2 regions of the Jeotgalicoccus sp. WY2 genome follow, and region 2 is predicted to be linked to the other one. Evidence: predicted binding sites of a transcription regulator. Region 2 holds the regulator's gene; the other holds the start of a gene.
The links. Region 2 encodes NrdR, which represses ribonucleotide reductase genes. Its sites were predicted from a motif close to AACACNATATATNGTGTT; they were not measured.
Positions count from the first base shown of each region.

Region 1: the regulator NrdR is predicted to act here: its motif matches at 1,822-1,839, upstream of nrdI (class Ib ribonucleoside-diphosphate reductase assembly flavoprotein NrdI).

Region 1 is NZ_CP049818.1:1,990,991-1,995,428, forward strand. Features, by position in the region: partial or broken gene recQ (DNA helicase RecQ) at 1-215, shown strand, start outside; gene G4D76_RS11555 (DMT family transporter) at 689-1,567, opposite strand; gene nrdI (class Ib ribonucleoside-diphosphate reductase assembly flavoprotein NrdI) at 1,938-2,333, shown strand; gene nrdE (class 1b ribonucleoside-diphosphate reductase subunit alpha) at 2,317-4,422, shown strand; partial or broken gene nrdF (class 1b ribonucleoside-diphosphate reductase subunit beta) at 4,436-4,438, shown strand, end outside.
Region 2 is NZ_CP049818.1:469,030-473,467, reverse strand. Features, by position in the region: gene coaE (dephospho-CoA kinase) at 1-225, shown strand, start outside; partial or broken gene gap (type I glyceraldehyde-3-phosphate dehydrogenase) at 298-1,301, shown strand; gene G4D76_RS02700 (antibiotic biosynthesis monooxygenase family protein) at 1,383-1,802, shown strand; gene nrdR (transcriptional regulator NrdR) at 2,257-2,715, shown strand; gene G4D76_RS02690 (replication initiation and membrane attachment family protein) at 2,717-4,063, shown strand; gene dnaI (primosomal protein DnaI) at 4,172-4,438, shown strand, end outside.

The sequences.
Region 1 (4,438 bases), 910 kb from region 2:
ATAAACTGCTGAATACACGTAAAGATTTGGCAGATAAATATAAACTGGACGAGGACGCAATATTTACCGATCATATTCTAAAAGAATTTGCTAAGAAAATGCCGAAGTCGAAACAGGACATGATGCACATTCAAGGCGTCGGCAACTACAAACTGAAACACTACTGTCCGTACTTTCTGGAAGAAATCCAGCAGCATGGCGGAAAAAGCATATAGATATTAAGGTTATGAATACCGGCCGGAACTCTGGAAGTTCCGGCGTTTTTATTTGGGTAACGTGTTAGAAGACGCCTTGAAAACATCGGTTGTGGCACAATGAGCGGGTTTCATGTCAGAGGTAACCGTTTATTTCACCAATGAGCGGGTTTCATATCAGAGGTAGTTGTTTATCTCACCAATGAGCGGGTTTCATGTCAGAGGTAACTGTTTATCTCACCAATGAGCTCGTTTCATATCAGAGGTAGCCGTTTATCTCACCAATGAGCGGATTTCATGTCAGAGGTAACTGTTTATTTCACCAATGAACGGATTTCATATCAGAGGTAGCCGTTTATCTCACCAATGAGCGGGTTTCATGTCAGACGTAGAAAGCAAACGTCGGCGTCATTTCCACGAAATCGTCCACACAAGCAAAAAATCCCGACTCTCAATGAGCCGGGACCGCGTTAATTCAAACTATAAATACAAGTCTATCTTTTTTTCTTGCCAGCGACTTTAAGTTTCTTCGGGCGGTTTTTCATGTACATGTAGTAGCTTGCCGCGAAGATTATAACATAGCCAAGAATCGACAGCATGTCCGGCACTTCATTAAAGACGATAATACTGAACAGTGCTGTAAACAGTATTGTCGAATAGAAGAAGATCGATATTTCTTTCGCCGGTGCGTAGCTGTATGCGATTGTCAGTCCGAACTGGCCGACTGCGGCAAATACGCCTGAGAGTATCAGCAGCCAGAACTGTGTCATTGTCATCGGTTCAAACTGATAGATAAAGAACGGCAGCAGAGCGACGGTCGAGAAGAATGAAAAGTAAAACACGACTGTATAAAATTTCTCGCGGCTTCCGAGTATGCGGAGTACCGTATAGGCACCGGCTGCGAAAACTGCACCGAGGACACCGATGAGCGCGAAGTATGTATCACTTGAAAATGACGGTTTAATAATAAAGATTGCACCAAGTAGTGCGACGATAATTGAGATTATCTGGAACCTCCGGATGTATTCTTTTAAAAATACAGCGCAGAGTATTATAGTAAAGAACGGGCTCAATTTATTGAGAATATCAGCATCGCTCAAGACCATCCGGTCGATGGTGAAGAAATTCAGCAGCACACCGATCAGCCCAAGTCCCGAGCGGAGCAGCAGCCAACCCTGATTTTCACGTTTTCCGAACAGGCTCTCTCTATAATAGAGAACGAGAGCAAGTGCAATCAGCATCGAGATAAAGTTTCTGAAGAAAGTCTTTTGTACGGTAGGCAGATCGCCGGAATATTTTACAAACAGAGACATCAGACTGAATCCAAGTGAAGAAATAATCAGGGCGATAATACCTTTTACAACATTGTTCATTAACAACACTCCAAATTAATTTGTACGATAATTTCAATAATTTCATCAAATAAAAAGGGGAAAAGTTTCGTTATTTTTTTTATGAAAAAATTTCAGGCATTCCATCACATATCCACCGTGCATTACGGCGTTTTATCTTCATTTATTTAGCGTGAAATTTTTAGAGAAGGCAGTTTTTTACATTGCTAATGGCAGTTAAATATGAGAATATAGAACATGTTAAACCATATATATTGTGTCTAATTAATGTTTCACACACTATATGTAGTGGTATTCAAAGATAAAGCAAGTGAAACATAATTTTTTAATAGAGAAACATCCGGATAGAACATATGTTCTGTTTATGCTATCCTTGAAAGGAGATGACAAAGTGATTATTGCTTATTATTCAATGACAGGTAATATCCGTCGTTTCTTAAATAGTATGGACATTCCAGACACCTATGAATTATATCAAATAACAGCCGCCAATGTCAGAGAGAAAATTAATGAGTCATTTATTTTAGTCACACCGACATACGGCTTTGGAGCTGTACCTGATACTGTTAAAGAATTTTTACGAGTAAACTCTTATAATCTGTTCGCAGTCGCATCGAGCGGCAACCGGAACTGGGGACAGAATTTTGCCAGAGCAGGCGAGTATATAAGCAACGATTACAGTGTGCCGCTCTTAATGAAGTTTGAACTTCACGGAACGCCTGATGAGCGCGCACAATTTGTAGTTGAATTAGAAAGGGCAGGGGAATTGCATGAAAGTATTAGATGAAAAAACTTACAACCACGTTGAATTGAATAATGAAGTCACGCAGCGCGACGACAGCGGTTTTTATAAATTAGAGAAAGATCTTGAAGCACTTGAGGTATTTATGGAGGAAGTCGAAGCGAAGACAATCCATTTTGACTCTGAACTTGAAAGATTGCACTACCTCGTGGATAACGATTTCTATTATGACCTGTTCAAAGAGTACAGCGAAACGGCACTTCAGGATATTATCGATCATGCAGATGCAATTGAATTTAACTTCAAGAGCTACATGGCAGCTAGCAAGTTCTTTAAAGATTACACTTTAAAAACAAACGATAAAAAACAGTATCTGGAAGATTACAGACAGCACGTTATAATCGTCAGTCTGTACCTTGCGAAAGGTAACATTGAAACTGCAAAACGTTTTATTACGTCGATGATGGAGCAGCGCTATCAGCCTGCAACACCGACATTCCTAAACGCAGGCCGTGCACGACGCGGTGAAATGGTTTCATGTTTCCTGCTCGAAGTTGAAGATTCACTGAACTCAATCAACTATATCGATTCAACTGCAAAACAGTTAAGTAAAATTGGCGGCGGTGTCGCGATTAACTTATCTAAACTGCGCGCACGCGGTGAAGCAATTAAAGGTATCGAAGGTGTAGCTAAAGGCGTTCTGCCTGTAGCGAAATCACTGGAAGGCGGATTCAGCTATGCAGATCAGCTTGGCCAGCGTCCAGGTGCCGGAGCTGTTTACTTAAACATCTTCCATTATGACCTGCCTGAATTCCTTGATACTAAAAAAGTAAACGCGGATGAAGATATCCGTCTGTCGACAATTTCTACCGGTCTTGTTGTACCGTCTAAGTTTTTTGAACTGGCACAAGACAATAAGCCGTTCAACTTATTTGCACCACACACTGTGGAACGCGAATACGGTATTGCACTGGATGACATGGACATGGATAAAATGTACGACAAATTAGTTGCTAATGATAATGTTAGAAAACGTGAATACGATGCGCGTGATATGTTAAATACAATCGCACAAACTCAGCTGCAGTCAGGTTATCCGTACTTAATGTTCAAAGATAATGCGAACAAAGTACACCCATTAGGCGATATCGGACAAATTAAAATCAGTAACTTATGTACTGAAATTTTCCAGCTGCAGGAAACGTCGGAAATTAACGACTACGGTACGGACGACGTTATTAAACGCGATATTTCATGTAACTTAGGATCTATGAATATTGCTAACGTAATGGATTCGGGCAAAGTGAAAGAAACTGTACACGAAGGAATCGAAGCATTGACACTTGTTAGTGATGACACGGCAATTGCAAACGCACCAGGCGTTAAGAAAGCAAACGATGAACTTCATTCAGTAGGACTCGGCGCGATGAACCTTCACGGTTACCTCGCTAAAAATAAAATTTCATACGAATCAGCTGAAGCAAGAGATTTTGCAAACATTTTCTTTATGATGCTGAACTTTTATTCGATCGAAAAATCGATGGAAATCGCTGCAGAACGCGGCGTCACATTTAAAGACTTCGAACGTTCAGACTATGCGACAGGGAAATATTTCGAGCGTTATGTTTCTGAAGATATTGCACCTGAATTCGATAAAGTTGCAGAATTATTCTCACACATCAATATTCCGACTAAAGAAGACTGGGCGGAACTTCAGCAAAAAGTTGAAAAGAACGGTCTTTATCACGCTTACCGTTTAGCAATTGCACCGACACAAAGTATTTCATACGTGCAAAATGCTACAAGCTCAGTAATGCCGATTGTTGATACGATTGAACGCAGAACTTACGGCAACTCGGAAACATTCTACCCGATGCCATTCCTGTCTAAAGAGACAATGTGGTACTACAAGAGTGCGTTCAACACAGATCAGATGAAATTAATCGATATGATTGCAACAATTCAGCAGCACATCGACCAGGGAATCAGTACGATTCTTTACGTGAACTCGGACATCTCTACGAGAGAGCTCTCGAGATATTACATTTATGCTCACCATAAAGGATTAAAATCACTGTACTATACAAGAAATAAATTACTCAGTGTCGAAGAATGTACGAGCTGTGCAGTATAAAGGAGATTAAACAATG
Region 2 (4,438 bases):
CGCTGTGATTTTGTTGTTACAGTGTTCGTCGACCGTGATACTCAGATTAAACGTCTGACTGCAAGAAACGACTTAACTGTCGAAGAAGCAGAAGCACGGATTAACAGCCAGATGCCGCTGACAGAAAAAGTGCGCAAGAGTGAATACCGGCTCGATAATAACGGAAATCTTGAAGCGTTATATGAACAAATCGACAGATTTACTGAAGAGTTGGAAAGTATGTGAAACCGTGTTCAATGATTACTATAGTTGTGGTATAATATTTATGAAAATGAACTTTCAAAAGGAGCTCTAGTCATGAAAAAAGTTGCAATTAATGGTTTAGGTAGAATTGGAAGAATGGTGTTTCGAATTGTCTCAGAATCAAAAGAACTTGATCTTGTGGCAGTCAACGTAACATCACCTGCGAAAACAATCGCACATTTAATTAATTATGATACTACGCACGGTACATGGGACAAAAAAGTTGAGGTTAAAGGGGACAACATTGTAGTCGACGGTAAAGAAATTACTGTTACAAGTGACCGCAACCCTGCAAACTTACCATGGGCAGACCTCGGAGTCGATGTAGTTATCGAAGCAACAGGTGTGTTTAACCACGGTGATAAAGCCCAGGCTCATATTGACGCCGGTGCTAAAAAAGTATTATTAACAGGACCGTCATCGGGCGGAAATGTGCAGACATTAGTTCGCGGCGTTAACTGTGCAACATTAGACACGTCATCATACGATGTATTCTCAAATGCATCATGTACGACAAACTGTCTTGCACCTGTAGCGAAAGTATTGAACGATGAGTTCGGAATTAAAAATGGTCTTGTAACGACTGTACATGCGTACACGAACGACCAGATGAACCTCGACAACCCGCACAAAGATTTACGCCGTGCGCGCTCAGCTGCAGAAAATATTATTCCAACTTCAACAGGTGCTGCAAAAGCAACAGCTTTAGTACTTCCTGAACTTGAAGGCAAACTGGATGGTATGGCACTTCGCGTACCAGTTTCAAACGTATCATTAGTAGACTTAGTTGTAGATCTTGAAAAAGATGTAACTAAAGAAGAAGTTAATGAAGCGTTCAAGAAATACGAAGCTGACGCAATGAAAGGTATTTTAGGCGTAAGCGATGCACCATTAGTTTCAAGCGACTACAATACAGATCCACGCAGTTCAATCGTTGATGCAGACCTGACAATGGTTATGGCTGACAACAAAGTTAAAGTACTGTCATGGTACGACACGAGTGGGGTTACTCTGTAAGATGTGTTGAATTAGCTGAAATGATCGCTAAAGATATTTAACAATAAAGTCACAGGAGGGTAGTTGATGCTATCCTTTTTTTGCTACATTAAAAGTAATAATATGAACGAAGGAGTGCTGGTATGAAATTAGTAAATAACGACGGACAGAACACGGACCTGATTATCGAAGGCGAAACAGCCACATTTAAAGGAGAAGAATACGATATTCTTATCCATGACGGAGAAATCTCTGTTGCAGGACATATTGCAACGAATAACTTTATCGTAAAAGAAGAATATATTGAAGAAATGGTTGAGAGATTTAAAAGCCGTAAAGGCAACGTCGACCAGTACAACGGTTTTGCAGGCTTCATGCTCATTAAAAAAGAGAAGAAAATGTCAGTGCTGACAGGATGGGATTCAATCAAAGACTTCACAGCATGGGGGGAATCGGAAGCATTCCAAAACTCTCACGTTAAAAAAGAACAGCGCGTGAAATCACAAGGCAGCGATTACTTAGAAGCAATGCCTGTACGTGAAAGCTTCAGCGTCGAAGGATAAAGTTTTCTCTTCATAAGCAGTTGTGTCACCTCTGTTGGGGCTGGCGTGGCTGTTTTTATTTTGGATTGAACTTTAAAAATCGACGATGGCGGGATTTGGTGTCTATCCCGTCACTGTGACTTCGACGATGACGGTATCGGGTGTCTATCCCGTCACTGTGACTTTGACGATGACGGGATTGGATGTCTATCCCGTCACTGTGACTTCGACGATGACGGGATGAGGTGTTTATCCCGTCACTGTGACTTCGACGATGACGGGATTTGGTGTTTATCCCGTCACTGTGACTTCGACGATGACGGGATTTGGTGTCTATCCCGTCACTGTGACTTCGACGATGACGGGATCAGGGGTTTATCCCGTGACAGCGCCAATCCGCTTTCTTTTTTTATGTTTAGTGCTTTCGGTGTTATAATAATTGAAACTAATCTATTATTAACGAGGTGAACATCACATGAGATGTCCAAAGTGTCAGCATACGAATTCGAAAGTTGTGGATTCGCGTCATGCAGATGAGATGAATGCGATTCGCAGACGCCGGGAATGCGATGATTGTCAAACGCGTTTTACGACGTTTGAGCGTATTGAATTGTCACCCCTTGTCGTTATAAAAAAAGATGGGACACGTGAAGTATTCGACAGATCGAAAGTACTGGACGGTCTGTTAAAAGCATGTGAAAAACGGACGATTCCTTATGATGAAATTGAAAAGCGCGCGGATAATGTTGAAGCGGCCTTACGAAATTTAAACAAGGCTGAAATTACTTCCAATGATATTGGCGAGTCTGTTATGCATGAATTAATTACTCTCGATCAGGTGGCTTACGTGCGTTTCGCATCGGTGTACAGAGAGTTTAAAGATATCGATCAGCTGATGGATATCCTCCAAAATTTAGAAAAAGGTAAGGCTTAACATGAAATTTAATGAACGTTTAAAACCGAATACAGAGTTTATCGTTTACCAGCCGGGGACTCTTGCAAACGATGATTACGAAGTCTTAAATGCATTGTATTTACCGGTGATCGGCACAGAGGCCTTTAGTATTTACTTGTATTTATTTGAGTCGACGAAGGTCCACGATACGCTTGCGGTGCGTTTTCACCGTGAGCTCATGGATGAGCTGTCGATTAATTTGTCGAATTTTGAAGCGTCGCTCGATAAGCTTGAAGCGATTGGCCTCGTCAGAACCTACGTGTCGAACAAGGCGCACGATGATTTGTTTGTCTACAGACTGCTGCAGCCGCTGACGCCGGAAATGTATTTCAAAGATCCGATGCTGTCGATGTATTTATATTCACAGGTCGGATCGGCTAAATTTAACGATAAAAAAGAGCGTCTGATCTATCCGGAACTGCCGGCGGATATTACCGAGGTGACGAAGAAATTTACCGAGGTATTTTATCATTCGAGAGACGCTAAATTCCATACGCCGGACGATCACTTTAAACAAGATGATGTGTCCCGGGGGCCGGCGATTGATCTCGATGATTTCGATTTCGAAGTGCTGTTCACCCATTTAAAAGGCACGCGCATCGATAAGCAGTTTTTCTCAAAAGAAGTGAGAAGGCTCGTCGTACAGCTGAGCCAGCTGTTTAAACTGAACGCGTATGATATAAAACAAATTCTGCTTCAGTCGACGAGTCCGCAGTTCGGAATCGATAAAGAACGTTTGAAAACTGAAGCACGCAAGTACTATCAAAAGGAATACGGCGAAGTCATTCCAAGCTTTACGACGGCAGAAGAGGCGCTGAAGCCGTCGAGCGATGAAACGTATTTAGAAAGTCTCGATAAAGTCAGTCCGCTCGACAGAATTAACGATCTTAGAAGTTATAAACCGTCGGAGAATGATTTAAAAGTCGTGACGGAGCTAATTGTGAAAACCGGTCTTGAAAACGGAGTTATCAACGTGCTCCTGGAATATGCGATTCAGATGAAAGACGGTGATCTGCCGCTCAGATACGTCATGACTATCGCGGAAAATTGGGGTAAAGAAGGTTACCGCACAGCAGGCGAGGCGTACCAGTCGATTATGGAATTCCGTGAAGCTCAGGAAGAAAAACGCCAAAAACGCCAGTTTAAATATGCAGGTCCGGGCGAAGAACAGCCGGCTTGGCTGAAAGAAAAAACGACAGCGAAAAAACAGCCTGAAAAACCTGCTGCTGACAAGAGAGATGCTAAGAAGAAAAATAATGAACCGATGAAAACACTGAAAGACGATGAAGATTTCAGTAAACTTATAAATAAATTTAGAGAAAATTAGGTGAGGCGATGGAACCGTTAAGCAGTTTCGTTAAAAATTCTGAGAGGATTACAGAGAATAACGAACGTATTTAACGAGATTATTAATCATCCGAAGATGAAGGCGTTTATGGATGCGCATGAAGGTGAAGTTACCCGCTCCATGATTCAAAACGATTTGATGATTTTAAAACATTATATTAATCAGCCGACAGAATGTGAATCGGCAGGGGAGGGCAAATGCCTGAGTCACCCGGACGGTTTTATTATTAACCTTGAAATACGCCAGGGTCGTTTTAATATGATTTATTCAAAATGCCCGGTTAAAGCAAAACACGAGGAATTCATTAAACGTGAAAGCCTGATTCAGAGTTTTCATATTCCGCGCGATGTGCGT